DNA from 2 places in the Micromonospora vinacea genome. Region 1 is predicted to be linked to the other one. Evidence: riboswitches for the same ligand, from Rfam matches in the RefSeq annotation. Region 1 holds a riboswitch; the other holds the start of a gene.
What was found. A riboswitch is a leader RNA that binds a small molecule or an ion and turns the genes downstream of it on or off. The one in region 1 is predicted to bind cobalamin.
Positions count from the first base shown of each region.

Region 2: another riboswitch for cobalamin. It lies ahead of cobN (cobaltochelatase subunit CobN); the one in region 1 lies ahead of IW249_RS22655 (ribonucleoside-diphosphate reductase subunit alpha).

Region 1 covers NZ_JADOTY010000001.1:4,837,623-4,841,302, reverse strand. Annotated here, with positions in the region: gene IW249_RS22655 (ribonucleoside-diphosphate reductase subunit alpha) at 1-1,877, opposite strand, end outside; cobalamin riboswitch at 2,069-2,285, opposite strand; gene IW249_RS22650 (enolase C-terminal domain-like protein) at 2,719-3,680, shown strand, end outside.
Region 2 covers NZ_JADOTY010000001.1:5,608,939-5,612,618, forward strand. Annotated here, with positions in the region: gene cobN (cobaltochelatase subunit CobN) at 1-1,407, opposite strand, end outside; cobalamin riboswitch at 1,723-1,899, opposite strand; gene IW249_RS26465 (MBL fold metallo-hydrolase) at 2,216-2,932, shown strand; gene IW249_RS26470 (hypothetical protein) at 2,944-3,279, opposite strand; gene IW249_RS26475 (RNA polymerase sigma factor) at 3,407-3,680, shown strand, end outside.

The sequences.
Region 1 (3,680 bases):
CCCGACAGGGTCTCGCGCTTGAACAGGTTCGACACCTGCGGCTCGATGCACTCGTAGCACCCGGCGATCGAGGCGATGGTCGCTGTCGGCGCGACCGCCACCAGCAACGAGTTGCGCAGCCCGTACGCCTCGACCCGCTCGCGCAGCGCGTCCCACCGCGCGGTCTGCGTACCCTCGACGCCCCACAGGTCGGGCTGGAGCTGGCCCCGCGCGGCCCGGGTCTGCGGGTACGCCGGATGCGCGCCGAAGTCGCGGGCAAGGTCGGCGGAGGTCTCCAGCGCGGTCAGGTACAGCTCCTCGCTGATCAGGGTGGACAGCTCCCGCGCGGCCGGCGAGTCGAACGGCAGCCGCAGCGCGAAGAAGACGTCCTGGAGGCCCATCAGCCCGAGCCCGACCGGCCGCCAGCGCGGGTTGCTCGCCGCCGCCTGCGCGGTCGGGTAGTAGTTGATGTCGATGACCCGGTCGAGGAAGGTCACCGCGGTCCGCACCGTGGCGCGCAGCCGCTCCCAGTCGATGCCGCCGTCGGTGAGGTGGGCGGCGAGATTCACCGAACCGAGGTTGCACACGGCCGTCTCGGCGTCGCTGGACACCTCGACGATCTCGGTGCAGAGGTTGGACAGGTGCACGACGTTGCCCGGCTCGGCGGTCTGGTTGCAGAGGCGGTTGGCGGCGTCCTTGAAGGTCATCCACCCGTTGCCGGTCTGGGCGAGGGTCCGCATCATCTTCCCGTACAGCTCCCGTGCCGGGACCTGCCGCACGTAGCGGCCCTGCGCCTCGGCCTGCCGGTACGCGGCGTCGAACCGCTCCCCCCACAGGTCGGGCAGCTCGGGCACCTCGTGCGGGTCGAACAGCGACCACAGCTCGTCGGCCTCGACCCGGCGCATGAACTCGTCCGGAATCCAGTTGGCCAGGTTGAGGTTGTGGGTGCGCCGGGCGTCCTCGCCGGTGTTGTCGCGGAGTTGCAGGAACTCCTCGATGTCCGGGTGCCACGGCTCCAGGTAGACGCAGGCCGCGCCCTTGCGCCGGCCACCCTGGTTGACCGCGGCGACGCTCGCGTCCAGCGTGCGCAGCCACGGCACGATCCCGTTGGACTGCCCGTTCGTGCCCCGGATCAGCGCGCCCCGGGAGCGGACCCGGGAGTACGCGATGCCGATGCCACCGGCGAACTTGGACAGGTTGGCGACCTGGGCGTACCGCTGGTAGATCGAGTCCAGCTCGTCGAGCGGGGAGTCGACGAGGTAGCAGGAGGACATCTGGGTGTGCCGGGTGCCGGAGTTGAACAAGGTCGGTGAGCTGGGCAGGTAGGCCAGGCTGGACATCAGCCGGTAGAAGCCGACCGCCTCGTCCGCCGTCCGGGACAGCCCGCAGGCCACCCGCAGCAGCCAGTACTGCGGGGTCTCCAGCACCAGTCGGCTGGTGGGGTGGCGCAGCAGGTAGCGGTCGTACACAGTGCGCAGGCCGAAGTACTCGAACCGGCGGTCGCCGTCCGGGTCGATGGCGTGGTCGAGGGTCGCGGCGTGTGCGGCGACGAACGCTGCGGTGTCGTCACCGATCAGGCCCTCGACGTGGCCGACCCGGATCGCCGCGCTGAACGAGGTGATGCCCTGCCGACGCACCTCCTTGTCGACGTAGCCGGCCAGCAGCCGCGCGGCGAGGCGCGAGTACTGCGGCTCCTCACCGATCATCTCGGCGGCGGTCTGGATGGACAGCCGGTCCAGTTCGGCAGTGGTCGCGCCGTCGTAGAGGCCACTGATGGTGCGGGTGGCCACCCGCATCGGGTCGACGTCGGTCAGGTCGTCGGCCCACCGCTCGACCGCTCGGACGATCCTGTTCACGTCCACGGGTTCGGTGCCGCCGTCGCGCTTGCGGACCTGCATCGGCGTGCGCCGCGCTGTCGCGTCGCCGCTGGCCGAGACTACCTCGGTGACTGTCACCACTCGCTCCTCGGAGTTCGAGACCTGGTGGCCCGGACGCGAGGGGACAGACACCGGCGGACGCCACGCCAGCCCGGCGTGGGTCAGGTGGCGTCAGCCGTCCCACGCGGCCTCGGACCGCCGCCCACCCGGTGCGGGTACGCGGCGCGCTGGCAGGTCTTCGGACTCGCGGGCACGACCGGTGTCGCCGGTCTCCTACTGGCCGTCGCTTCCCAGGCCGATTGGTGGCCCAGTGCTGTTGACGGCGGTCGTTCCCACTCACCGCTGCGGGACAGTCCCGGATTTCCACCGGGTTCCCTGTTGCCTCGACCGCACCGGATGAGCGGCCGAACCAGCTGCGCTCGACACCATATATAGGGACGCTGCGGTTGTCACACCCCACATGTCGGTCTCGGGCGTGTCGGCGGCTGCTCGGTGACCACTGTCACCGGCCCGGTCGACCGCGTCACGCCGACCGTCGCCAGGCGCCGGAGACGGGGCCCGCCGTGCTGCTGCCGACAATCGACAAAGATTTGACGTATCGAGGCATCGGTGCCGCACGGCACGCTCATTTGTCGCCGTCGATGCGCCCGAAGTGGGGGTGAACATCCAATCTCCCTGAACCGCCGCCCTCGCCGAAGTGAGCCGTCAACCGGCACGATGGACGGTAAGGCGGGTTGCCGCGATCGGGCCAAACATCATATGTCTGGGGGCCTGCGGTGATCGACATCGTTGACGGGCCGGAGCAGCCGTCCGTATACTCCCAGTGATCATCTGATCTTTAGCCTAGCCGGGCGAGGAGCGCATGCCGCAGATCACTGCCGTCACCGTCGAAGACGTCCGCTTCCCCACCTCCCTGACCGCTGACGGGTCAGACGCCATGAACAAGGACGGCGACTACTCGGCGGCCTACGTCGTCCTGCACACCGACGGCGTCGACGGGGTGGGCGCGCCGCTCGCGGGGCACGGCCTGACCTTCACCATCGGCCGAGGCAACGACATCGTCGCGGCGGCGGCTGTCCACCAGGCGCAGCTCCTCGTGGGCCTGGACGTGGCGACGATGGCAGCGGACATGGGCGCGGTCTACCGCCTCCTCACCTCCGACTCGCAGCTGCGGTGGCTCGGTCCGGAGAAGGGCGTCGTCCACCTGTCCCTGGCGGCCGTGCTGAACGCCTCGTGGGACCTGGTCGCCCGGCTCGCCGACAAGCCGCTGTGGCGGCTGCTCGTCGACATGTCCCCCGAGCAACTCGTCGACATCGCGGACCTGCGCTACCTGTCCGACGCGCTGACCCGCGACGAGGCCCTGGCCATCCTGCGGGCCAAGGAGGGCACGAAGGCCGCCCGCCTCGCCGAGCTCGACAGGACCGGCTACCCCGCCTACACCACATCGGCGGGCTGGCTCGGCTACGGCGACGACAAACTGCGCCGACTGTGCCAGGAGGCGGTGGACACCGGCTACGGCTACGTCAAGCTCAAGGTGGGCGCCAACCTCGACGACGACATCCGCCGGTGCTCGATCGCGCGGGAGATCCTCGGGCCGGATCGCCACCTCATGATCGACGCCAACCAGGTGTGGGACGTCGGCCAGGCCATCGACTGGGTCACCGCCCTCGCCCAGTTCACACCACTGTGGATCGAGGAGCCGACCAGCCCCGACGACATCCTGGGCCACGCGGCCGTCCGCCGCGCCGTCGCTCCGATCGGCGTCGCCACCGGCGAGCACTGCCACAACCGGGTGATGTTCAAGCAGCTGTTCCAAGCCGAGGC
Region 2 (3,680 bases), 770 kb from region 1:
GAAACCGCGAGGCGGTTGGATCAGCAGCACCACGTTGCCGAAGCGCAGCCCGGCGAGCACGATGTCGCCGCCCTCGGTGTACAGCTCGCCCGGCGGCTCACCCCAGTGCTCCCGCATCCGCTCGCGCAGCTCGGCCGGGACCTGGTCGAACCAACGCCGGTACGTCGGCCCCGGTATCCGGGCCTCGGCGGCGGCCAACTGCTCCGGGGTGAGCCACTCCACGTCGTGACCACCGGCGGCGATCAGCGCGTGGATCAGCGCGTCGCCGTCGTCGGGCGGTGGCGTGTCACCCAGGTCGTAGCCGGCCTCGGCCAGCGCGGCGAACAGCCGGACCGCCGAGGCCGGGGTGTCCAACCCGACGGCGTTACCGACCCGGGAGTGCTTGGTGGGGTACGAGCTGAGCACCACGGCGACCCGCTTGTCGGCGTGCGGCACGTACCGCAGTCGGGCGTGGCGCACCGCGATCCCGGCGACCCGGGCGGCCCGCTCGGCGTCGGCGGCGTAGACCGACAGCCCGTCGGCGTCGATCTGCTTGAACGAGAACGGCACTGTGACGATCCGGCCGTCGAACTCGGGGATGGCCACCTGCATGGCGGCGTCCAGCGGGGACAGCCCGGCGTCGCTGTCGGCCCACTGCGCGCGGGTGCTGGTGAGGCAGAGTGCCTGGATGACCGGCACGTCCAGGGCGGCCAGTGCACCGACGTCCCAGGCGTCCTCGTCGCCGCCACCGGAGGCGTCAGCGGCGACCGCACCGCCGGCCGCGAGCACCGTGACCAGCAGCGCGTCACAGCGGGCGAAGAGTCCGAGAGGGCCGGCACCCGCGGTCAGGCCGCGCAGCGAGCCGCAGAAGATCGGCAGGGGGTTGCCGCCGGCTTTGTGGACCGCGTCCGCGAGCACGTCGACGAAGTCGGTGTTGCCGGCGAGCGCGTGCGCCCGGTAGAAGACGATCCCCACTGTGGGCCGGTCCGGGTCGGCGGGGTGTTCGCCGTGCACGCCGTACGCCGGGGTGGGCGCGGGCGGGGCGAACCCCTCGCCGGTGAGCAGCACCGTGTCGGACAGGAACCGGGCCAACTGCCCCAGGTTGTCAGGGCCGCCCTCCACCAGGTAGGCCAGTGCCTGGGTGACGACCCCGGACGGCACTGTGGAGACGGCCATCAGCTCCGCGTCGGGTAGCGCCTCACCGCCGAGCACGACCGTCGGCACGCCGGTGGCGAGCACCGCGGCGAGGCCGTCCGACCAGGCCTGCCGACCGCCGAGCAGGCGTACGACGACGAGGGCGACCCCGTCGAGCAGGGCGGGCACCTCCTCGACGGTGACCCGCGCGGGGTTGGCCAACCGGTAGTCGGCGCCGCTGGCGCGGGCGGCCAGCAGGTCGGTGTCGGCGGTGGACAGCAGCAGGATGCGCACGGTTGGCTCCGGAAAGTGACGCCCTGGGCCCCCACGAGGGGGGCGACCGGGACGGTGCGGATGGGTACGGCGTCAGCCGGTACGACGGCCCTAGCGAACGGCGCGCCGACGCGGGCGTCGGGGCCGGTCAGCGGCGGGCGCTCGGCTCAGCGGTACCGGAAGCCAGCGGCCTGGCGCACGCCGCAGCGGCCGGCCCGAGGCGTGCGGGCGCGACCGGTTCCGGGCGCGGTGCGGCGCCCTGCACACAGATTGTGACGATGCTCGTCGATGAATGAGACGCCGTGCGTCATCGGGTCCTCCTCGGGTGTCCACGCCCTGGGGTACGTCCCGACGGCCGAAGTATCCTGGCTTCCGGATCGACGCTCTCCCCCGGCCTTCCAACCGCAGACACACGGCCGTGACTCACGAGGGGGGATCGCTCCCCGGTGACAGTGGCGGGACCGCGTCGGATTCACACCGACTTCCTTCACTGCCGTCAGGCCGCGAATGCTGCCACACCGCCGCGCCGCCGGTCAACGCCGGTCCGGCTCGACCAGGCGCACGGAACTCATCGAGATTCAGCGATTGGTGCGAGCGCGAGTCCGCGCGCCGCAATGCCCCAGATCAATGCTCGACATCCTTTGCTCTGCTTACCTATGTGCACCACACACGGAGCGTCACCGGTGCGTATAGGTAAGCAGAGCAAAGGGAGGTTGCACCTACCCTGGCCTGCGCCGATCGTCCGGCGGCGCGTTGCCGGCCGACACCCTCACATAGGATCGGCGATCGCCACACCAGTGTCCGTGATCAATCTCGGAGGTCGATCACCATGGTCGCCCCGCAGTTCCACCACCTCGCCGGTCGGGTCTGGCTCTGTCCGGGCGATCCGGACCCGGAGGCGGTCCAGGCCGGCGTCGCCGTCGTCGCCGACGAACGCGGCAGTGTGATGATCGACGCCGGGCAGAGCCCCGCGCACGCCGGCGACATCCAGGCCGCGCTGGCCGCCGCCGGGCTACCCGAGCCGCGCTGGCTGGTCTACACCCACCATCACTGGGACCACGTGTGGGGCGCCTGCGCCTGGCCCGGGGTGGAGATCGTCGGGCACGAGACGGCCGTGTCGCTGCTGCGCGCCGAGGCCACCCGGCCGTGGAGCCACCACTACCTGCAGGAGCAGGTACGCGCCGATCCCCGCCTCCGCCCGAGCTTTCGGGCACGCGCGCGCGCCATGGCGTCCTGGGAGGGCTTCGCCATCCTGCCGCCGACCCGGACCTTCACCGACGTGGACGAGCTGCCGGTCGGGGTCCGGCTACGCCACGTCGGCGGGGGGCACGCGCCGGATTCGACAGTGGTGCTGGTGCCCGACTCGGGGGTCATGCTTCTGGGCGACTGCTTCTACCCGCCGCCGGCACATCTGCGCCGGCCGGAGGACGGCCTCGATCTCGACCTGGTCCGGCGGCTGCTGGACGACACCTACCACTGGTACGTCTCCAGTCACGCCGAGCCGATGACGCTCGAGCAGGCCCGCTCAGCCGTCGAGGCTGCCTGAGCGGACGAGCCTCAGCGGGCGTGGCGTTCCGGGTGGGCGCGGCTCCAGGTCCGCATCCGTTGCGGGTAGCCGGTGCGCGCCGCCTCGTAGAGCGGCACCGCGTGCTTACGGGCGATGGTCCCGGCCGCGCGGGGCGTTCCGGTACGACGACGGATCCACTCGCCGTCGTGGGCAATCGCCACCACCGTGGTGTCCGTCGCGGTCGTCTCCGGCTCGAGGTAGAACTCCACCCCGCGCCGGGTGGCCACGAACGCCTCCAGCGCCGCGAGGTCGTCGCGGGTCGCCTCCCGGTCCAGCTTCGTCGGGGTCGCCTCGGCACCCCGTGACCGCCGATTGAACCAGCTCATGCCCCACCCCTCTCCTCGACGCCCCTCCAGTGCAGCACCGATTCCTGGCAATACGCTGCACGCCGGATGGGAGACAGCTGACCTGCCCCGAAAAGTCCTGTGGAACCCGCGGCGGGTGAGCGGTGTCATGACAGTGATCCGAACGGAGGTCTTTCCCCTGGACGACCAGGCGCTCGTTATCCGCGCTCGGGCAGGTGACCTGGAGGCGTACAACCTCCTGGTCGCCCGGCACACCGCGTCCGCGTACCGGACGGCGGTGCTGCTCGGCGCGGGCTCGGACTCCGAGGACGTCATCCAGGAGGCGTTCGTGAAGGCGTACCGGAAGTTGTCCCGTTTTCGCGGCGACGCGTCCTTCCGATCGTGGCTGCTCACGATCGTCGCCAACGAAACCCGCAACCTGC